Regions from separate parts of the Thauera sedimentorum genome, predicted to be linked through region 2. Evidence: predicted binding sites of a transcription regulator. Region 2 holds the regulator's gene; each other region holds the start of a gene.

Region 1 (7,411 bases), on a different contig from region 2:
GCCGGTGAAGCCGGGCATCAGGCAGGCCTCGCGCACGTCGCGGTAGGCGAGGCAGATCTCGCGCCCCTGGTCGGTGACCGCGAAGAAGGCTTCCTTGCCGCGCTTGGCGCTGGAGACCAGGCCCAGCCCGGCGAGCTTGCGCAGCGAGTAGGACACCACATGGGTGTCCTCCACGTTGAGCACGAAGCAGATGTCGGCCAGTCGCTTCTCGCTGTCGCGGTGCGCGACGTGATGCAGCACCAGCACGTCGATCGGCGTCATGTCCTTGACGCCGGCGGCGGTCATGCAGCGCATCATCCAGCGCGCGAAGGCGTGCCACGCGATGATCAGGCCGAACTCGAGCTCCGACAGTTCCGGCGACTTGGGCGACACCAGATGCTGCGAGGAGACGATGCGGCTGCTGTCCGCGGCGGGGGTGGTCAGCGTCGGCTTGCTCATTTTTTTCTCACGATACGTTTACGAATTCTTGACAATTTATAGACGAAATCCCAATCTTTCAACAGCGACGCATCCGTCGAGGCGGTTTCGTCGTTCTGTTTCACGTGCGAGAACACCCCTACAAGCCCTTTTCCGGAGACACACACGATGAACCTGAAGCACCGCATCCTGCAGGCCCTCGGTTGTTCCATGCTTGCGCTCGGCGTCGGCGGCGCCGCGCAGGCGCAGACCACCTGGGACATGCCCACCCCGTACCCGGCCAGCAACTTCCACACGGAGAACATCCAGCAGTTCGCCAACGAGGTCGCCGAGGCCAGCGGTGGCAAGCTGAAGATCACCGTCCATCCGAACGGCTCGCTGTTCAAGGCCAACGAGATCAAGCGCGCGGTGCAGGCCGGGCAGGCGCAGATCGGCGAAGTGCTGCTCTCCAGCCTGGCCAACGAGGACGCGCTCTACGCGCTCGATACCGTGCCTTTCCTCGCCACCAGCTATGCCGATTCGCTCAAGCTGTGGCAGGCCTCGCGCGCCGCGGTGGAAGCCCGCCTGGCGAAGAACGGCCTGAAGCTGCTGTATTCGGTGGCCTGGCCGCCGCAGGGCATCTACTCCAAGACCGCGCTCAGTTCGATGGCCGATCTCAAGGGCGTGAAGATCCGCTCCTACAGCCCGACCGTCGCCCGCATGATCGAACTGATGGGCGCGCAGCCGGTGACCGTGCAGGCCGCCGACCTGACCCAGGCGCTGTCCACCGGCGTGGTGTCGGCCAACATCACCTCCTCGTCCACCGGCTATGACTCCAAGAGCTGGGAGCAACTCGACTACTTCTTCGACGTGCAGGCCTGGCTGCCGAAGAACGTGGTGTTCGTGTCGAAGAAGGCCTTCGACGCGCTCGATCCCGCCACCCAGCAGGCGGTGAGCAAGGCTGCCGCCGCCGCCGAAGAACGCGGCTGGAAGGTCTCCGAGGAGAAGACTGCCTGGTACGTTGCCCAGCTCAAGGCCAACAACATGAAGGTGCTGCCGGCTTCCGACGCGCTGCAGGCCGAGCTGCTGAAGGTGGGCGAGAAGATGACCGCCGAGTGGGTGGAACGCGCCGGCGCCGACGGGCAGAAGATTCTCGACGCCTACCGCGCGGCCCGGTAACGCGACCGCCCCCCTGTAGGAGCGGCCTTGGCCGCGATCCGCCGCTTGGGTGCGGCGATGAACGCCGCTATCGCGGGCAAGCCCGCTCCTACGCGTTTTTTCTTGGTTCATCTGTCAGGAGTCCGCCATGAGAGCGTTCCTCGATTCCCTCTACCGCCTGTCCGGCGCACTGGCCGCGGTCGGCATGGTCGCCACGCTCGTCATGGTGTCCGCCGGCATCGTCAGCCGGCCGCTGGGCATCTACCTGCCCGGCACCGACGACTACGCGGGCTACGCCATGGCCGCCTGCGGCTTCCTGGCGCTGGCCTACACCTTCAAGCACGGCGAGCACATTCGCGTGAGCCTGGTCATCGAGCGTGCCGGCCCGCGCCTGCGCCGCGCCCTCGAATGCTTCTCGCTGGCCTCGGCCACCGCGGTGGTCGCCATGCTGGCCTGGTACTCGGTGCGCCTGGCCTGGCAATCGCACGAGTTCGAGGAGATCTCGCAGGGCGTCGATGCGACGCCGCTGTGGATCCCTCAGCTGTCGATGGCCTTTGGCGCGCTGGTGCTGCTGATCGCAGTAGTCGACGACCTGGTGCTCGCCACCCTGGGGCGCGAGCCGCGACGCCTGGCCACGGCCGGCGGCGAAGCCGTGCGCATGGAGTGAGCCGGACATGGAACTGACCATTGCTGCACTCCTGATCGGCCTGATGCTGGCGCTGCTGGCCGGCGGGCTGTGGATCGGCCTGGCGCTGATGGCCATCGGCATCCTCGGCACGCTCGGCTTCACCCCGCGTGCGCCGGGCGACGGCATGGCGGTCGCGATCTGGGGGGCGAACTCCAGCTGGACGCTGACCGCGCTGCCGCTCTTCCTGTGGATGGGCGAGATCCTCTTCCGCACCAAGCTCTCCGAGGACATGTTCAAGGGCCTGTCGCCCTGGCTGGAGCGCCTGCCGGGCCGCCTGCTGCACACCAACATCATCGGCTGTACGCTGTTCGCCGCGGTGTCCGGCTCCTCGGCGGCCACCTGCGCGACCATCGGCAAGATCGCGCTGCCCGAGCTCACCCGCCGCGGCTACCCGGAGTCGATGGCGCTGGGCACGCTGGCCGGCGCGGGTACGCTGGGGCTGCTGATCCCGCCGTCCATCATCATGATCGTCTACGGCGTGTCGGCCGACGTATCTATCGCCAAGCTGTTCATCGGCGGCGTGCTGCCCGGCATCCTGCTCGCCGGGCTGTTCATGGGCTGGGTGGTGGGCTGGTCGCTGCTGAACCATGCGCGCATCCCGCCGGCCGACCTGCGCACCAACTTCGTCGGCAAGCTGCGCGCCTCGCGCAACCTGATCCCGGTGATTCTGCTGATTGGCGGCGTGCTCGGCTCGATCTACGCCGGCATCGCCACCGCCACCGAGGCGGCGGCGATCGGCGTGGTCGGCAGCCTGATCATCGCCGCCAGCCAGAAGTCGCTCACCCGCAAGAGCTTCATCGATGCGCTGATGGGCGCCACCCGGCTGTACTGCATGATCGCGCTCATCCTCGGCGGTTCGGCCTTCCTGACCCTGGCCATGGGTTATATCGGCCTGCCGCGCCATCTGGCCGAATGGATAGGTTCGCTCGGCCTGTCGCAGGGCATGCTGCTGGTGGCGCTGGCGGTATTCTTCGTGCTGCTCGGCTGCTTCCTCGACGGCATTTCCATCGTGGTGCTCACCATGGCGGTGCTGCTGCCCACCATCCACGCGGCGGGCATCGATCCGCTGTGGTTCGGCGTGTTCGTGGTGGTGGTGGTGGAGATGGCCCAGATCACCCCGCCTGTGGGCTTCAACCTGTTCGTGCTGCAGGGGCTCACCGGCAAGCAGATCACCGAGATCGCGCGTTACGCGCTGCCGTATTTCCTGCTGATGGTGCTGGCGGTGGTGCTGCTCTACCTGTTCCCCGGCCTGGTGACCTGGCTCCCCGCCCATATGATGGGCTGAAACCGGGCACGACCCGAAGGTGTGCACTGCAATGGTGCATGAACGGCCCGCGGCGCTTGCGTTGCGGGCCGTTTTGCATCTGGAGTGGCTGGTTATTGAGGGCAAGATGCTGATCTGAAAGCATTTAGACGATCTGGCGCGCCGATTGCTAAATAGCCGGCATGAACGCCGTCACCGAGCGCCCGGACCTCCTCGCCCAGCCCGCCGTCACGCCAGCCCGCGCCGGCTGGCATGCCGCGCTCGCGCTCGAGTACCGGCGCCGCGGCGCGCGCACCCTGCTCGCCGCACGCCGCCACCATGGCCCCCTGGTGGTGCAGCGCCCGCTCTACCCGGAAGGCGAGGCGGTGTGCCACACCATCCTGGTGCATCCGCCAGCCGGCATCGTCGGCGGCGACCATCTGAACTTCTCCGCCACGCTGGGCGAGGGCGCCCACGTACTGCTGACCACGCCCGGCGCCGGCAAGTGGTATCGCTCGGCCGGTGGCGATACGCCGCCGGGACGCTTCGACCAGCGCATCGAACTGGCCGCCGGCGCACTGTGCGAATGGCTGCCGCAGGAGAGCATCGTCTATGACGGTGCGCTGGGCGAGCAGACCCTGGCGGTGGAACTCGCCGGCGACGCCTGCTTCATCGGCAGCGAGATGCTGTGCCTGGGCCGCACCGGTTCCGGCGAGCGCTTCAACCGCGGCGCGCTGGCGCTGTCCACCCGCATCAGCCGCGACGGCCGTCCGCTGTGGCTGGAAGCCGGCCGCATCGACGGCGGCGGCGCGCTGCTCGATTCCCCCGCCGGGCTCGCCGGCCAGCCGGTGGTCGGCACGCTGCTGGCCGCCAGCCCGCAAGTGGACGAGGCGCTGCGCGATGCCTGCCGGGAGATCCCGCCCGCTGCAGGCGAGGGCGGCGTGACCCTGCTGCCCGGGCTGCTGGTAGCGCGCTGGCTGGGGCCGCAGGCCGAAGCCGGGCAGCACTGGCTGCGTGCGTTGTGGCAGGTGTTGCGCCCGGCGCTCGCCGGCCGCGCGGCCGAGAAGCCGCGGATATGGAGTACCTAGTGTCAGGCGAGATTGCGCATGACGCGCCCGTAGGAGCGGCCTTGGCCGCGATCCGGCCTTTGTTGAGCCGAGCGCCGCATCGCGGCCAAGGCCGCTCCTACGGGGCAGGGCGCGCGTCTGGAACGCACAACTAAGAAACGAGGAGAACCCATGGAACTGACCCCCCGCGAGAAGGACAAGCTGCTGCTGTTTACCGCCGGCCTGGTGGCCGAGCGCCGCCTCGCGCGCGGCGTGAAGCTGAACTACCCGGAGGCGGTGGCGCTGATCAGTTGCGCCATTCTGGAAGGCGCGCGCGACGGGCGCACGGTGGCCGAGCTGATGAGCTACGGCGCCACCTTGCTGACCCGCGAGCAGGTCATGGACGGCGTGCCGGAGATGATCCCCGAGATCCAGGTGGAGGCCACCTTCCCGGACGGCACCAAGCTGGTCACCGTGCATCACCCCATCCCCTGAAGGAGCGTGCAGCGATGATTCCCGGAGAAATCCTCACCCGCGAGGGCGAGATCGAACTCAACGCCGGCCGCGCCACCGTGAGCCTGACGGTGACCAACACCGGCGACCGCCCGGTGCAGGTCGGTTCGCACTACCACTTTGCCGAAACCAATGCCGCGCTCGACTTCGACCGCGCCGCCGCCCGCGGCTGCCGGCTGGACATCGCCGCCGGCACCGCGGTGCGCTTCGAGCCCGGCCAGGCGCGCACTGTGCAACTGGTGGAACTCGCCGGCGAGCGCGTGGTGTATGGCTTCAACGCCCAGGTGATGGGGAAACTCTGATGAGCACGAAGATATCCCGCCGCGCCTACGCGGAAATGTTCGGCCCCACCACCGGCGACCGCGTGCGTCTGGCCGATACCGAACTGTGGATCGAGGTCGAGCACGACTACACGGTCTATGGCGACGAGGTGAAGTTCGGCGGCGGCAAGGTGATCCGCGACGGCATGGGGCAGGGCCAGAAGGTGTCCGCCGAAGTGGCCGACACGGTGATCACCAACGCGCTGATCGTCGACCACTGGGGCATCGTCAAGGCGGATGTCGGCCTCAAGGACGGGCGCATCCAGGCCATCGGCAAGGCCGGCAACCCGGACATCCAGCCGGGTGTCACCATCGCCATCGGCGCCGGCACCGAGGTCATCGCCGGCGAGGGGCTCATCCTCACCGCCGGCGGCATCGACAGCCACATCCACTGGATCTGCCCGCAGCAGATCGAGGAGGCGCTGATGAGCGGGGTGACCACCATGCTGGGCGGCGGCACCGGGCCCGCCACCGGCACGCTGGCCACCACCTGCACGCCGGGGCCCTGGCACCTCCACCGCATGCTGGAGGCGGCCGAGGCCTTCCCGATGAACCTGGGCTTCTTCGGCAAGGGCAACGCCTCGCTGCCCGAGCCGCTGCGCGAGCAGGTCGAGGCCGGCGCCATCGGCCTGAAGCTGCACGAAGACTGGGGCACCACCCCGGCGGCCATCGACAACTGCCTCTCCGTGGCCGAGGACTACGACGTGCAGGTCGCCATCCACACCGACACGCTCAACGAATCCGGCTTCGTCGAGACCACCATCGCCGCCTTCAAGGACCGCACCATCCACACCTTCCACACCGAAGGCGCGGGCGGCGGCCACGCGCCGGACATCATCAAGGCGATCGGCCGCCCCAACGTGCTGCCGTCTTCCACCAACCCGACTCGGCCCTACACGGTGAATACCATCGACGAGCACCTCGACATGCTGATGGTGTGCCACCACCTCGATCCGGCCATTGCCGAGGACGTGGCCTTCGCCGAGAGCCGCATCCGCCGCGAGACCATCGCCGCCGAGGACATCCTGCACGACCTGGGCGGCTTCTCGATGATGTCCTCGGACTCGCAGGCCATGGGCCGGGTGGGCGAGGTCATCACCCGCACCTGGCAGACCGCACACAAGATGAAGGTGCAGCGCGGCGCGCTGCCCGAGGATGCGGCCAGCGGCGGTGCGGACAACTTCCGCATCAAGCGCTACATCGCCAAGTACACCATCAACCCGGCCATCACCCACGGCATCGCGCATGTGGTCGGCTCCATCGAGGTCGGCAAGCTCGCCGACCTGGTGCTGTGGCGCCCGGCCTTCTTCGGCGTCAAGCCCAGCCTGATCCTCAAGGGCGGGGCGATCGCCGCGGCGGCGATGGGTGACCCCAACGCCTCCATCCCCACCCCGCAGCCGGTGCACTACCGGCCGATGTTCGCCAGCTACGGCAAGGCGCTTTCGCGTTCGCTTACCTTCGTCTCGCAGGCCGCGCTGGCCAATCCGGCGGTGGCTGCGCTGGGGCTGTCCAAGCCGCTGGAGGCGGTGCGCGGCTGCCGCACCGTGCAGAAGGCCGACATGGTGCATAACGGCGCCACCCCGCAGATCGAGGTGGACCCGGAAACCTACGTGGTGCGCGCCGATGGCGAGCTGCTCGCCTGCGAGCCGGCCGCCGAGCTGCCGATGGCGCAGCGCTACTTCCTCTTCTGAACCGGAGAACGACCATGCTGACCACTCACCATGCCCCGGCAAGCGCCGCGACCGCACCCGCCAGCGCCATTCCTGCCGACACCACTGTCCGGAACCCCGCCATGCTGCTGATCGAAACCCTGTACACCGGCCACGCGGTGGCCAGCGAGCACCTCGAACTGTCCTTCGAATACCGTACCAAGAGCCGCCTGCGCGCCACCCTGAAGTCCGGCGAGGAGGTCGGCCTGTTCCTGCCGCGCGGCACCATCCTGCGCGGCGGCATGAAGCTCGCCGCGGCCGACGGGCGCATCGTCGAAGTGCTCGCCGCCCCCGAGGAGCTGCTCGAAGTGCGCTGCGCCGACGCGCTGGAACTGGCC
Region 2 (7,411 bases):
TCCTCCACCACCAGCACGCGGTAGCGCTCCTGCTCTTCGGTCTGGATCAGGTCGAGCAGGCGGTTGACCACCATGGACGGCTGTTCGTCGTCGGGGATGGCCACGTCGATGCCGGCGCGCATCAGCGCCACTATGGGGTCGATGACCGAGGCCACGCCGAGATAGAACAGCTGGCTGGCGGGACAGGCCTTGCGGCAGGCTTCGATGCGGGCCAGCTCGGCGGCCTCGGCGGTACTGCCCGCGGGAATGAACAGCACCGCGAGCGGTGCCTCGCCGGGCTCGACTTCGCCTTCGGCGTCCCAGCCCATGCGCAGGACGCGGAAGCCGAAGTAGTTGAGCTGACGCTGCAGGCCGTCGGCCACGTCCTCGCGGTCCGCCGCGGCCACGATCCATACGCTGCGCGGCCGGTGCCATTCGAGGTCGCGCGCCGGCGCCTTCTCCTCGGCCCGGCGCACCGGGACGCTGGGCTGCGAGGTGGCGATCGAGCCGAACAGCGCGTCGATCTGGCGCTGCAGCGCCACCATCTCCTGCGGGCGCATCGGATGGGAGCCCGCGTCGCCGATGCGGGCGAGAACGGCGTTTTCCAGCCCTTCACACAGCCGGCTCAGGCCGGGCAGGCGCAGGCGGGCGAAGTGTTCGGCGAGGCTGTTGACCGCCACGGCGAACTCGATGAACTGCTCGAGCTGGCCGTCGGCAACGTACTGCTCCCAACGGGTGCGCAGGGCGTACAGGCGGTCGTCGAACGGGTGGGGCGGCAGGGCGGTCATCGCGCGACTGTGTTTGCGGCAATCGGCAATTATGTGGCATGACGGCCGCGTACACAATCGTGCAGCGCAGCGAAGCAGCCTGGCCGGCCATCGGGCCGTCCGGGAGCGAGCCGCTCAGTCGGGCAGATCGCATGCCAGGGCGCGGCTTTGCCGGTCGATGAACTCCTGGGTGGAGTCGATGCCGCGCAACTGCAGGATGGTGGAACGCACCGCGGCCTCGAGCAGCACCGCGAGGTTGCGCCCGGCGGCCACCGGCAGGATGACCCGCGGCACCTGCACGCCCAGCACGTCCTGCACCTCCTGGTGCAGGGGCAGGCGCGAAGGGTCGTCCTGGCCGGGCTGGCGGCGTTCCAGGTGGCAGACCAGGCGCAGGCGCATCTTCCGCCGGCAGGCGGTCTCGCCGAAGATGGTGCGGATGTTGAGGATGCCCAGCCCGCGCACCTCGATGAAGTCCTGCAGCAGTTCGGGGCAGCGCCCTTCCAGCACGGTGGGAGCGATGTGCGAGAACTCGACGATGTCGTCGGCCACCAGGCCGTGGCCGCGCGAGATCAGCTCCAGCGCAAGCTCAGACTTGCCGGCCCCCGAGTTGCCGGTGATGAACACGCCCAGGCCGAGCACGTCCATGAACACGCCGTGCAGGGAGACCTTCTCCGCCAGCTGGCGCGACAGGTACTGGCGGAGCTGGTCGACCACGCCGGCCGAGGGCTGCGGCGTGGTGAACAGCGCCACGCCGATGTTCTCGCACAGCCCGTGGAGCAGGCCGGGAATCTCGCAGCCGTCGGCCACCACGATCGCGGGCGGGCGGGCGGCGAGGATCTCGTTGAGGTGATGGGCGATCTTCTCGCGCGACTGGCGGCGCGCCCAGGCGAGCTCCGCGGCCCCCAGGATCTGCAGGCGCTGCGGGTGGATGAGGTTGAGGTGGCCGACCAGGTCGGCGGGCCAGATGCGCTCTTCGGAAACGGCGATCGCGGTGTCCAGCGCGCCGCAGACGTGGGTCAGCGCGAGGCGTTGGCGCAGCGACTCATACAGCCGCGCGACGCTCGTCTGTCGCATGGGGTCCCCAGCTGGCGAACAGGGCATGGATGGTGGCCGGGTCGGGTGCGTTCTGCAGTTCCTCGCGGAAGGCGCGGTCGCTGAACATCTGGGCCAGTTCGGAGAGCAGTTGCAGATGGGTCTCGTTGGCTTGCTCCGGGACCAGCAGGATGAACAGCAGGTTCACCGGGCGGCCGTCGGGGGCGTCGAACTGTACCGGGGTGGCGAGCCGGAAGAAGGCGCCGGCCGCTTCCTGCAGGCCCTTGATGCGGCCGTGAGGAATGGCGATGCCCTGCCCCAGCCCGGTCGAACCGAGGCGTTCGCGGGAGAACAGACTGTCGAACACCACGCTGCGCGCGATGCCCTGATGGTTCTCGAACAGCAGCCCGGCTTGCTCGAACACGCGCTTCTTGCTGCTCGCGTCGAGGTCGATGACCACGTTGGACAGGGGGAGGAGTTGGGCGATCAGGCTCATTGGGTCAAGCCCCGCGCGGCACAGGACCGCAGGGTGCCGCGCGGGCGGGGGCGGTCGGGTGTCGGTTGGCGACGCGGTTCGGAAAACGCGCGAATTATACCCACACCCTAGGCCGAAAGAAGTAGTGAAGGGATCACAGCTCGCTGTTCTGGTGCTTCAGCGCTTCGTGATTGTGCTCCTGGACCTTCTGCTTGTGCTTCTGGACCTGGCGGTCGAGCTTGTCGGTCATCGCGTCGATCGCGGCATACATGTCGCCATCGTGGGCTTCGACGAAGATGTCCTTGCCGCGCGTGTGCAGGGTGACTTCCGCCTTCTGGTCGAGCTTTTCCACCGACAGGATCACTCCGACGCTGGTGACGTTGTCGAAGTGGCGAATGACGCGGTCCAGCTTCGAGCTCACGTAGTCGCGGATGGCCGGGGTGACTTCGACATGATGCCCGGTGATGGTGAGATTCATGATGACTCCTCTTTTTCAGATCAGATCGTCTTGCGCATACTGACCGGCGGGATATTGAGCGATTCGCGGTATTTGGCGATGGTGCGCCGCGCGACGACGATACCCTGCTGGCCCAACAGATCGGCAATCTTGGCGTCGGACAGGGGCTTCTTTCTGTCTTCGGCATCCACCAGCTGGCGAATCAGCGCGCGAATCGCAGTGGAGGATGCCGCCCCACCGGTATCGGTGGCGACGTGACTGCCGAAAAAATACTTGAGCTCGAACACCCCCCTGGGCGTGGCCATGAATTTCTGGGTGGTGACCCGCGACACGGTGGATTCGTGCAGTTCCAACTGGTCCGCGATCTCGCGCAGCGTGAGCGGGCGCATCGCCACCTCCCCATGATCGAAGAACTGTCGCTGCTGGTCAACGATGGCCTGGGAGACGCGCAGGATGGTGTCGAAGCGCTGCTGCACGTTCTTGATCAGCCAGCGCGCCTCCTGCAGCTGCCCGGTCAGGCCGCCGCCGTTGCCGCGGTTCTGCTGCAGGATCTGCGCGTACAGCGCGTTGATGCGCAGCTTGGGCATGGCCTCGGGGTTGAGGCTCACGGTCCAGTGGCCGCGCAGCTTGCGCACCACCACGTCGGGGATCACGTAGCGGGTTTCCTGCGCGGCGTAGCGCGAGCCCGGGTGCGGGTCCAGACTGCAGATCAGCGCATGGGCCGCGCGCAGCGCGTCGTCGTCGCAGGACAGCAGGCGCTTGAGCTTGACGAAATTGCGCTCGGCGAGCAGTTCCAGGTGGTGGTCGACGATGCGCAGCGCCAGGTCGCGCGTGGTGTCCGCGGGCGTGGCGCGCAGCTGCAGGCTCAGGCATTCCTGCGGGGTGCGCGCGCCGATGCCGGCAGGCTCCAGGTTCTGCACATGGCGCAGCGCGATGCTCAGGTCGTCCAGATCGAGGTCGAGCTCCTCCGGCAGCAGCGGCAGCAGTTCTTCCAGCGACTGGTGCAGATAGCCGTCGTCGTCGAGCGCCTCGATGATGAAGCGCACCAGGGCGCGGTCGCGGTCGGTCAGCGGGGAGAGCGCGACCTGCTGGTCGAGGTGGTCGCGCAGCGAGGTTTCGGCGGCCTGGAACTCCTGGAAATCGACGTCGTCGTCATCGTCGCGGCGGGTGCTGCCGCTGCCCGCGGCGCTCAGCCATTCACCGGCCTCGTCATAGCTCGCGGCATCGTGCTCGGGCGCCTCCTCGCGCCCGCCTTCGCCGCCCTCGGCCGCAGCCGGCGCTTCGGCGGTGCTGCTGGCCGGCGCGCTGCCGATCGGCTGCGCGGCGCCGAACTCGCTGCCGTCGCCGTCCTCGCGCTCGAGCATGGGGTTCTCCAGCAGGAAGCGCTCGATCTCCTGGTTCAGCTCGATGGTGGACAGCTGCAGCAGCTTGATCGACTGCTGCAGTTGCGGGGTGAGCGTGAGGTGCTGCGAGAGCTTGAGCTGGAGGGTCGGTTTCATGCTGGTGTCGCTGGCGCTCAGAGGCGGAAGTGTTCGCCGAGATAGACCTGGCGCACGCGCTCGTCGCGCACGATCTGGTCGGGCTGGCCGCTGGCGAGCACCCGGCCTTCGCTGATGATGTAGGCGCGGTCGCAGATGCCCAGCGTCTCGCGCACGTTGTGATCGGTGATCAGCACGCCGATGCCGCGCTGCTTGAGGAAGCGGATGATCTTCTGGATGTCGAGCACCGCAATCGGGTCCACGCCGGCGAAGGGCTCGTCGAGCAGGATCAGCCGCGGGTCGGTGGCCAGTGCGCGGGCGATCTCGCAGCGCCGGCGTTCGCCGCCGGAAAGCGACACCGCCATGCTGTCGCGCAGGTGGGCAATGTTCAGTTCGTCGAGCAGGGTTTCCAGGCGCTGGTCGATGGCGTCGCGGTCGAGCTTCTGCAGTTCCAGCACCGCGCGGATGTTCTCCTCCACGGTGAGCTTGCGGAACACGCTCATCTCCTGCGGCAGGTAGGACAAGCCGCGGCGCGCTCGCTCGTGGATCGGCAGGTGGGTCAGGCGGGCGTCGTCGAGGGTGATCTCGCCGCCATCGGCGCGTACCAGGCCGACGATCATGTAGAAACAGGTGGTCTTGCCCGCGCCGTTGGGCCCCAGCAGGCCGACGACCTCGCCGCCGTCGACCGTGAAGCCGACGTCGTGCACGACGGTGCGTGCCTTGTAGCGTTTCTGCAGTCCTTCAACCTTCAGCAGACTCATCCGGGGTCTCTTTCAACAGCTTGCGGATTACCGCGGCGGCAAAGCCGCGACCTTGCAGGAAGCGCGCCTGGCGCGCCCATTCGCGCGCATCGGCCGGCGCCTGGCCGAACTTCGCCCGCCACACGCGACGCGCGCGGTCGAGCTCCTCGTCCCCAGCCTCGCCCTCCAGCGCCGCCTCGATCAACTCGGCGGCCACGCCGCGGCTGGCCAGATCGTGGCGCAGCCGCGCGGCGCCGAAACGCCCTGCCTTGCTGCGCACCCAGGCCGCGGCGAAGCGTGCATCGGAGAGCAGTTCCAGCTCCGTCAGGCGGTCGAGCACCGCGTCGATCTCCGGCGCGCTGCCGTGGCCGGCGAGCTTGCGTGCCAGCTCGGCGCGCGAGTACTCGCGCTGGGCCAGGTAGCGCAGTGCGCGCTCGCGCAGGCCCGCTTCCGCCATGATCGCAGATCAGGCCGCGGCAGCAGCCGGTTCGCCACCCAGCGCGGGCAGCTCCTTCAGGCCCAGGGCGACGCGCACCTTGTTCTCGATCTCGCGCGCCAGCGCCGGGTTGGCGCGCAGGAACTCGCGCACATTGTCCTTGCCCTGGCCGATCTTGTCGCCGTTGTAGGCGTACCAGGCGCCCGACTTGTCGACGATCTTGTTGTCCACGCCGAGGTCGATGATCTCGCCCTCGCGGGAGACGCCCTCGCCGTAGAGGATGTCGAAGCGCGCTTCCTTGAACGGCGGGGCGACCTTGTTCTTGACCACCTTGACCTTGGTCTCGGAGCCGACCACCTCTTCGCCGCGCTTGATGGTGCCGGTGCGGCGGATGTCCATGCGCACGCTGGAGTAGAACTTCAGCGCGTTGCCGCCGGTGGTGGTCTCGGGGTTGCCGAACATCACGCCGATCTTCATGCGGATCTGGTTGATGAAGATCACCAGGGTGTTGGTGCGCTTGATGTTGGCGGTGAGCTTGCGCAGCGCCTGCGACATCAGGCGGGCCTGCAGGCCGGGCAGCTGGTCGCCCATCTCGCCTTCGATTTCGGCCTTGGGGGTGAGCGCGGCGACCGAGTCGATGACCACGATGTCCACCCCGCCGGAGCGCACCAGCATGTCGGCGATCTCCAGCGCCTGCTCGCCGGTGTCCGGCTGGCTGATCAGCAGGTCGGAGATGTTCACCCCGAGCTTCTCGGCGTAACCGACGTCGAGCGCGTGCTCGGCGTCGATGAAGGCCGCGGTGCCGCCGAGCTTCTGCATCTCGGCGATGACCTGCAGGGTCAGCGTGGTCTTGCCGGACGATTCCGGGCCGTAGATCTCGACCACCCGGCCGCGCGGCAGGCCGCCCAGGCCCAGTGCGATGTCGAGGCCCAGCGAGCCGGTCGAGACGGTCTGGATGTCGCGCTCGATGCTGCCGTCGCCCATGCGCATGATCGAACCCTTGCCGAACTGTTTCTCGATCTGCGAGAGCGCGGCGGCAAGCGCCTTGGCCTTGTTGTCGTCCATGAGAGATATTCCTGAGTGATTGGCGGATTATGGCACAGAGTTTGCTGGAATGTGCCCGGGCAGATGGGGGCGGGACGTGCCAGTCCGCAGTCTATTGACTGTATGGATTTACATCAAGCAATCGGCGGGCCTTCGCCGCCCGCCAGCGCGATGAGCCGGCCCAGGGCGTGCGCCACCGTTTGCCGCCGGACGGCCTCGCGGTCGCCGGTAAACAGCAGGGTTTCGACGTGCGGTGGATGGCCGCAGGCGCCCCAGCCGACGCAGACGGTGCCGACCGGCTTGGCGGCGCTGCCGCCGGACGGGCCGGCGACGCCGGATACCGCCACCGCCACGTCGGCGCGGCTGTGCGCCAGCGCCCCGGCCACCATCTCGCGCACCGTGGCTTCGCTCACCGCGCCGTGTACTGCCAGGGTGGCGGGCGACACTTCCAGCATCTCGCACTTGGCGTCGTTGGAGTAGGTGACGAAGCCGCGGTCGAACCACTCGGAACTGCCCGCGGTGGCGGTGACCGCCTCGGCGATCCAGCCGCCGGTGCAGGATTCGGCGCTGGCGAGCTTCCAGCGGCGCGCCAGCAGCGCCTCGCCCAACCGGCGCGACAGCGCGGCGAGTTCAGCGTCCATCGGCGGCGTCCATCAGCCGAACAGCGAGACCAGCACGGCCAGCACCAGCAAGGTGTAGCCGGCGGCGATGAGGTCGTCGAACATCACCCCGAAGCCGCCCTTGAGGCGCTGGTCGGCCAGCCGGATGGGCGGCGGCTTTACGATGTCGAAGAAGCGGAAGATGGCCACCGCGGCCGCCTGCCACAGCAGCGACACCGGGGTGAACAGCAGCACCAGCCAGATCGCCACCATCTCGTCCCACACGATGGCGCCGTGGTCCGGCACGCCCAGCGCGCGTCCGGTGCGGTCGGCGGCGATCACGCCGGCGACGAAAAGGCTGACCAGGAAGGCGAGGAACACGCCTTCGGAGACCGGCGTGCGCA
Region 3 (7,411 bases), on a different contig from region 2:
CTGTTCCGGCGTGCGCCGCCCACCGTGGTGGCGATGTACGCCACCGGACGTCATGGCGCGCACAACGCACTGCGTGCCGCCCACTGCATCGCCGGGCGCAGCGAGCGGGTGATCCTGCTCGACGAGGCCCCGGGCGAGGCCAGCCTCGCCGCGCGGCTCGACCTGCCGCAGGGTCCGGACCTGCTGAGCGTGCTCGACGGGCGCTGCACGCCGGCCGAACTGCTGCAACCCGTCCCCGGCCTGCTCGGGCGCATCGCCACCTCGGCCGCGGCGCTCGCGCTGCCGCTGCTCGACGCCGAGCGCCGCGAGGCGCTGCTCGGGGCGATCCGCCAGATCCAGCGCCACACCGGCTTCGTGCTGATCCACGCGGCGGCGCAGGGCGCAGACGACCCTTCGCCCTTCGTCTATGCGGCGCCGCGCCGCCTGGTGGTGGCCGAGGCCAGCGCCACCGGCGCCACCGAAGCCTACCGGGTGATCAAGCAACTCGCCGCCGCCGGAGCGGGCTCCCTGCATGTGGCGGTCGCGCGCGCCAAGAGCCGCGCCGAAGCGGCCGCCTTCTTCGACAGTCTCGACGCGCTGGTGCGCCGCCATGTCGGCGCCGCGCTGGCCTGGCTGGGCGAGGTCGAACGCGACGATCTTGCCGGCGGGCTTGCCCATCCGGTGGCCGAGTCCAGCCCGCGCGAGGCCGAGCACGCCTTCCTTCGCCGCCTGTCGGCCCTGGGGGCGGCCAGCGTGCCGCGCGCCCCGATGCGGAGGTGACGATCATGCTCGCACTCACGTATGCATCTGGTCATCGCGGCCCTGCTGCGGGAAAATGGCGAACCGCGGGCCAGAACGAAGGCCCGCCGCCCAAGACCAGCCGCAGGAAGAAGATTCAGGTCACCTGGATGTACGACGCCGAAGGGAATCTCGACAAGGACCACCTGGTGGAGGCCTACGCCCCGCTGGTCAAGCGCATCGCCTATCACCTGATGGCGAAGCTGCCGGCCAGCGTGGACGTCGACGACCTGATCCAGAACGGCATGATGGGCCTGCTCGACGCCATCAACCGCTACGAGGACGGCCTCGGCGCCCAGTTCGAGACCTATGCGGTGCAGCGGGTACGCGGCGCCATGCTCGACGGCCTGCGCGAGAACGACTGGCTGCCGCGCAGCCTGCGGCGCGACATGCGGCGCATCGAAACCGCCGTGCATACGCTGGAACAGCAGAACGGCCGCCAGCCCACCGAGGCCGAACTGGCCAGCGCGCTCGACCTGCCGCTGGCCGAGTACCAGCGCCTGCTGCAGGACGCGCGCGGCTATCAGCTGGTGCATTTCGAGGATTTCACCGACGGTGACGGCGAGGACTACTTCGAGCGCCACCTCGGCGTGCATGAGACCAATCCCGCCGACCTGCTGGAAGATGCCGACATGCGCGGCAACCTGGTCCTGGCCATCGACGACCTGCCCGAGCGCGAAAAACTCGTGATGGCCCTGTACTATGACGAGGAACTCAACCTGCGGGAGATCGGCGAGGTGCTCGGCGTTACCGAGTCGCGCGTCTGCCAGCTGCACAGCCAGGCGATAGCCCGCCTGCGCTCGCGCGTGCTGGGGCAGCGTGGCGCGGCGCCGGCGGCGCGCCGCGGTCGTCCGCCCAAGAAGCCGGCTGCCGGGGCCTGAGCCCCGCGGGCGGCGGAGACATCGTTCATGGACAGCATCAGCCTGGTCGGCCTTACCCTGGGCCTGGCGGCCATCCTGGTCGGCCAGATGCTCGAAGGCGGCCACATTGCCTCCCTGGTCCAGCCCACCGCGGCGCTCATCGTGCTCGGCGGCACGCTGGGCGCGGTGATGCTGCAGAGCCCCCTGCGGGTGTTCGTCGACGGCATGCGCATGAGCAAGTGGGTGTTCGTGCCGCCGGTGCTGGCACCGGCCGAGCTGATCACCATGGTGGTGAGCTGGAGCCACACCGCACGCAAGGAAGGTCTGCTGGCGCTGGAGAACCAGATTCCCCGCCTGCCCGAGCCCTTCATGCAGAAGGGCCTGCAGCTGCTGGTCGACGGGGTCGAGCCCGATCGCCTGCGTGAGGTCATGGACGTGGAGATCTCCGCCTGGGAGGCGCAGATGAAGCTCGGTTCCAAGATCTGGGAGGCCGCCGGCGGCTATGCGCCCACCATCGGCATCCTGGGCGCGGTGATGGGGCTGATCCACGTCATGGAGAACCTGTCCGATCCGTCCAAGCTCGGCTCGGGCATCGCGGTCGCCTTCGTCGCCACCATCTACGGCGTGGGCTCGGCCAACCTGATCTTCCTGCCGATCGCCAAGAAGCTCCAGGCGCATATCGCCAGCATGGTCTCGCAGCGCGAGATGCTGGTCGACGGCCTGGTGGGGATCGCCAACGGCGACAACCCGCGCATCATCGAAGGGCGCATGCAGGGCTACATCGTCTGAGGCCGCGGCCGGACGAGGAGGGGCGGTTCCCATGGGGCGGCGACGCAAGGCTGAGGAAGAACACGAGAACCACGAGCGCTGGCTCGTCTCGTACGCGGACTTCATCACCCTGCTGTTCGCCTTCTTCGTGGTGATGTACTCGCTCAGCTCGATCAACGAGGGCAAGTACCGCGTACTGTCCGATTCCCTGATGCAGGCCTTCCGCAGCGGGGCCATCCTCGAAGGCGCCCAGCAGGTCACCGAGCCCGCGGTGATCTCCGGTTCGGTGGTGCCGCCGATCGCCCGCAAGACACCCGAGCAGGTCCAGGAAGAGCAGCGCCGCCGCGACATCGCCAAGCGGATGAACAACATGGCCGACGAGATCCGTCGCGTGCTCGGACCGCTGACCCGCGACGGCCAGGTGACGGTGACCGAAGGCGCCCACGGCATCACCGTGGAAATCAACGCCAGCGCGCTGTTCCCGCCCGGCGAGGCCACCCTGGGCAGCGAGGCGGTGTCCGCGCTGCAGGCCGTGGCCGGCGTGCTCGCGGCGGCCACCTTCTCGATCACCATCGAGGGTCATACCGACAACGTGCCGATCAACACCTTCCGCTTCCCGTCCAACTGGGAGCTGTCGGCGGTGCGGGCCTCGTCGGTGGTGCGGCTGTTCGTCGAGTCCGGCGTCAATCCCGAACGGCTCACCGCGGCCGGCTACGCCGACCAGCGTCCGGTGGCGCCCAACAGCACGGAAGACGGCCGCGCGCGCAACCGGCGGGTGACCATCCTGATCGAGTCGATGATCGCCGAACCGCCGCCGGGCACGGCGCCGGGGCGCATCCGCCCGGACGATCCGATCCGCTCGGTGTTGCCCGAAACGCCGCCTGGCGACACCATTTTGGAACCTTGATTTGGGTCAATATTGCGCCGCCGCATCCGTCACATCATTGCAACATTCGAGACAAGGCGGAGCGCGATGATGGCGGAGCTTTTCCAGTGGAGTGACGAGTTCAGCGTGGGTGTCGGCGACATCGACGACCAGCACTTCGAACTCGTCGGCCTGCTCAACCAGTTGCACACGGCGGTGCGTGAGCGGCGCGGCTCGGCGGCGGTGCGCAGCACGCTGGACGAGCTGGTGGACTACACCCGTACCCACTTCGCGGTCGAGGAACGCATGATGCGCGACTCGGCCTACCCGGACTACGCCGAGCACCGCATCTACCATGAGGCGCTCATCGACCAGGTACGTGCGCTGCAGCAGAAGCTCGACTCTGGCGAGGCCTCGATCACCTTCGAACTGCTGCACTTCCTGCGCGTGTGGCTGGTGCGCCACATCTGCGAATCCGACAAGCGCTTCGGCAAGTGGTACCAGGAGCACGGCACCCGCGCCGACTGGATGCCGGCGATGCAGCAGGCGATGAAGCAGCGGCGCTGGTGGCAGTTCTGGCGCTGAGACGCGGAGGAAGACTGCTCGGCAGCCTTGCGCCAGCACGAGATTCCGAGCGTGTCGAAGCGTCGATTTTCTTTACACTTTTACTCAGATGCAGGTATCCATGCATACCTGCATTGCGGTAATTCCAAGCTAAGCCTCTGATCCAGCGGGGAATGCTCTTCCATTACGGTGTCCTGGAACGGATATTGCTGTACATCGCGGAGTGCGGTGTCGCGTCCGATGCGGCCCGCGGACAATTCCCGACTCGCTGGAGCAATCATGCGGACCTTCCTGCACACCGCCGGGCGCCACCTGGCTTCTTCCCTCATCGCCCTCGGCATCGGTTTCGCGGCGCCTGCCGCACACGCGGCGCTGGTGTCGGCGACCAATTCGGTCGGCGGCTCAGCCGATGACTCGTTCATCGATCGCAGCGTCAACATCGTGTCGGGCGGGCTGATCACCGACCTGAACATCACGGTGTCGTGGAGCAAGTGCGGTCAGGGCTTCACCGCCAACTACTTCTGCAACGGCGGCAGCTTTCCCTTCCCTGGGGAGGCCTACATGATGCTGACCGGTCCTACCGGTATCGCCGTCAGCCTGTTCCCGTCGAGCTATTTCAGCGGCCCGGGCAGCAGCATCGACGTGACCAACACCTTCGACGACGAGGCGGCCAGTGCGCTGCCCGGCACCATCCAGTCCGGCAGCTTCCGTCCGGTGGGCAGCCTGTCGGCCTTTGACGGTACCGATGTGTTCGGGTTGTGGACGCTGCGTATCGGCGACACCGTCGGTGCCGATCCCATCCTGTTCCGGTCCTTCACGCTCAATGTCACCACCCAGGAGCAAGGTGTGCCCGAGCCGGGTTCCCTGGCCCTGCTGGGGCTCGGACTTGCGGGGCTGGCCGGCATGCGCCGGCGCAAGGCGATCTGAGCCTTGTCCCTGCGCCGCGAGCATCGCGGCGCGCCAATACGACTACGGCGACCCCGCGGGGTCGCCGTAGTCGTTTCATGCGCGGCGGCGGTTCAGCGACGGAAGCGCTCCTCCGCGATCACGTCGGCCACCTCGCCGGTCGGGCGCTCCTCGCTGCGCGCGCGGGCGAAGATCTCCATCAGGTTGTCGTAGATGCCGGCGACGTGCGCGGTCACCGTGGCCTCGTCGTAACCCACGCGCTCGTAGTACACGTCGATGATGCCGCCGGCGTTGATCACGTAGTCCGGCGCGTAGAGGATGCCGCGGCGCATCAGCTCGGCGCCGTGGCGCGACTCGGCGAGCTGGTTGTTGGCCGCGCCGGCGACGACGCTGGCCTTCAGCTGCGGGATGGTGGTGTCGTTGATGATCGCGCCCATCGCGCACGGGGCGAACACGTCCACGTCCAGGCCGAAGATGGCTTCCGGGGCGACCACGGTGGCGTCGTACTCCTTGGCGGTACGCAGCAGGTTGTCGCGCTGGATGTCGGTGATCCACAGCTGGGCGCCCGCCTCCTTGAGGTGGCCGGCCAGGTGGTGGCCGACGTTGCCCACGCCCTGGATGGCCACCTTCAGGCCGTCCAGCGAATCGCGGCCGAGGCGCTCCTTGACCGCGGCCTTGATGCCGACGAAGGTACCCCAGGCAGTAGCCGGCGAGGGGTCGCCGCTGCGGGTGCTGCCGTCGGCGGCGGGCTTGTCGTGCACGCCCGCCACATGGCTGGTGAATTGCGACATGTACTTCATGTCGGCCACGCTGGTGCCGGAGTCCTCGGCGGCGATGTAGCGCCCGGAGAGGTTCTCCAGCGCGCGGGCGAAGGCGGCCAGCAGTTCCGGGGTCTTCTGGGTGCGCGGGTTGCCGATGATCACCGACTTGCCGCCGCCCAGCTTGAGGTTGGCCATCGCGGACTTGTAGGTCATGCCGCGCGACAGGCGCAGCACGTCGCGCACCGCTTCCTCCTCGGTGGCGTAGGGCCACATGCGGCAGCCGCCCAGCGCGGGGCCGAGGTTGGAATTGTGCACGGCGATGATCGCGCGCAAACCGCTCTTGTCGTCGCTGACGAATACGACTTGTTCGTGGTCGGCGAAATCGCTCAGGGAAAATACGGCCATGGTCTTGTGTCTCCTTCCTTGGTGGGGGTGGTGGCGGTCGGGTGGGGCGTCGCGCTTGTGGCGCGACGTCCTGTCCGGCTGCCGGTAAATCCTTGCTTGCTCCGGGGTGGCGGTGGTGATCGCGGCCAAGGCCGCTCCTACGGTAGGAGCGGGCTTGCCCGCGATGTGGGCGTTCAGCCAGCCAGCACCGCGATGGTCTTGCGGGCTTTCTGCGGCGCGCTGCCGGGCGCGGCTTCCTTGCGCCGGAAGGCGTCCAGCAACTCGGCCTGGCGCTTGCGTGCGGAAGCCAGGTAGCGCTCGCGCACATGGCCGAAGCCGCGGATGCGGTCCGGGATGTTGGCCAGCTCGACCGCCGCTTCCAGATTCGACTGTTCCAGCCCGCCAATGATTTCCTCGACGATGCGCTCGTAGTCGGCGATCAGCTCGCGGTCGAGCTTGCGGTCGTGGCTGCGCGCGAAGGGGTCGAGCAGGCCGCCGCGCAGGCTGCGGAAGCGCGCCAGCATGCGCATGGCCTTGAGCATCCACGGCCCGTAGGTCTTCTTCTTCAGTTCGCCGGTGGTCGCGTCCTTGTCGGCCAGGGTGGGCGGGGCGAGGTGGAAGACCAGCTTGTAGTCGCCTTCGAACTGCTCCTCGATGCGGGCGAGGAAGTCGGTCTGGGTGTACAGGCGTGCCACCTCGAACTCGTCCTTGTAGGCCAGCAGCTTGTGGTAGCCGCGCGCCACCGCCTCGGTGAGCAGGCTCATGCCCGGCGCGACGCCGGTTTCCGCCTTGCGCACGCGTTCGACCAGCGCGGTGTAGCGCTTGGCGTAGGCCGCGTCCTGGTAGTCGGTGAGGTGGGCGGCGCGGCGCGCGATCAGCTCGTCCAGGCTGGCGGAGAGCTTGTGGTGCGCCGGGGTGCCGAGCTGCGGCCGCGCCGCGGCGCGCACCGCCTCCGGGTCGACCGCGGCGCGGCGGCCCCACTGGAAGGCGGCCTTGTTGGCCTCCACCGCGGCGCCGTTGATCTCGATGGCGCGCAGGATGGCCTCACGCGACAGCGGCACCAGCCCGCGCTGCCAGGCGTAGCCGAGCATGAACAGGTTGGTGGCGATCGAGTCGCCCAGCAGATCGGTGGCCAGGCGGCTGGCGTCGAGGAACTCGACGTTCTGCGCGCCGAGCGCGTCCACGATCTGCCCTTCCATCGGCGAAGTGGGGAACTGCGGGTCCGGGTTGGCGCCGACGTCGCCGCTGCGCGCCTGGGCGGCGAAGCCGCGGACGAACTCGCTGGTCATGGTCTGGTCGCTGTTGATCACCGCGCGGGTGTGGCCGGCGCGCATCTTGGCGAGCGACTCGTCGCTGGCGGCGACCACCAGGTCACAGCCGATCACCGCGTTGGCTTCACCGGCGGCGACGCGCGCCGCGTGCAGTTGCTCCGGACGGTCGGCGATGCGCACGTGAGACCACACCGCGCCACCCTTCTGCGCCAGGCCGGCCATGTCGAGCACGCTCACGCCCTTGCCTTCCAGGTG

Evidence for each region. Region 2 encodes sigma-54, which starts transcription at its own class of promoters, with help from an activator protein. Its sites were predicted from a motif close to TGGCACGCTTNCTGCTNA; they were not measured.
Region 1: a site for sigma-54 is predicted at 3,662-3,679, ahead of IAI53_RS04575 (urease accessory protein UreD). Genes of this name have one in related genera too.
Region 3: a site for sigma-54 is predicted at 4,030-4,047, ahead of IAI53_RS18685 (PEP-CTERM sorting domain-containing protein). Genes of this name have one in related genera too.

The regions. Positions count from the first base shown of each region.
Region 1 covers NZ_JACTAH010000001.1:1,017,222-1,024,632, forward strand. Annotated here, with positions in the region: gene IAI53_RS04555 (winged helix DNA-binding protein) at 1-438, opposite strand, end outside; gene IAI53_RS04560 (TRAP transporter substrate-binding protein) at 586-1,575, shown strand; gene IAI53_RS04565 (TRAP transporter small permease) at 1,703-2,221, shown strand; gene IAI53_RS04570 (TRAP transporter large permease) at 2,229-3,527, shown strand; gene IAI53_RS04575 (urease accessory protein UreD) at 3,689-4,573, shown strand; gene ureA (urease subunit gamma) at 4,724-5,026, shown strand; gene IAI53_RS04585 (urease subunit beta) at 5,041-5,346, shown strand; gene ureC (urease subunit alpha) at 5,346-7,055, shown strand; gene ureE (urease accessory protein UreE) at 7,157-7,411, shown strand, end outside.
Region 2 covers NZ_JACTAH010000002.1:808,271-815,681, forward strand. Annotated here, with positions in the region: gene IAI53_RS13515 (diguanylate cyclase) at 1-767, opposite strand, end outside; gene hprK (HPr(Ser) kinase/phosphatase) at 882-1,820, opposite strand; gene ptsN (PTS IIA-like nitrogen regulatory protein PtsN) at 1,789-2,274, opposite strand; gene hpf (ribosome hibernation-promoting factor, HPF/YfiA family) at 2,408-2,731, opposite strand; gene IAI53_RS13535 (RNA polymerase factor sigma-54) at 2,752-4,209, opposite strand; gene lptB (LPS export ABC transporter ATP-binding protein) at 4,227-4,949, opposite strand; gene recX (recombination regulator RecX) at 4,930-5,385, opposite strand; gene recA (recombinase RecA) at 5,395-6,429, opposite strand; gene IAI53_RS13555 (CinA family protein) at 6,543-7,049, opposite strand; gene IAI53_RS13560 (phosphatidylglycerophosphatase A family protein) at 7,062-7,411, opposite strand, start outside.
Region 3 covers NZ_JACTAH010000003.1:75,136-82,546, reverse strand. Annotated here, with positions in the region: gene IAI53_RS17695 (MinD/ParA family ATP-binding protein) at 1-759, shown strand, start outside; gene IAI53_RS17690 (RNA polymerase sigma factor FliA) at 888-1,658, shown strand; gene IAI53_RS17685 (flagellar motor protein) at 1,686-2,426, shown strand; gene motD (flagellar motor protein MotD) at 2,458-3,312, shown strand; gene IAI53_RS17675 (bacteriohemerythrin) at 3,379-3,855, shown strand; gene IAI53_RS18685 (PEP-CTERM sorting domain-containing protein) at 4,114-4,761, shown strand; gene IAI53_RS17665 (Glu/Leu/Phe/Val dehydrogenase dimerization domain-containing protein) at 4,854-5,906, opposite strand; gene IAI53_RS17660 (indolepyruvate ferredoxin oxidoreductase family protein) at 6,080-7,411, opposite strand, start outside.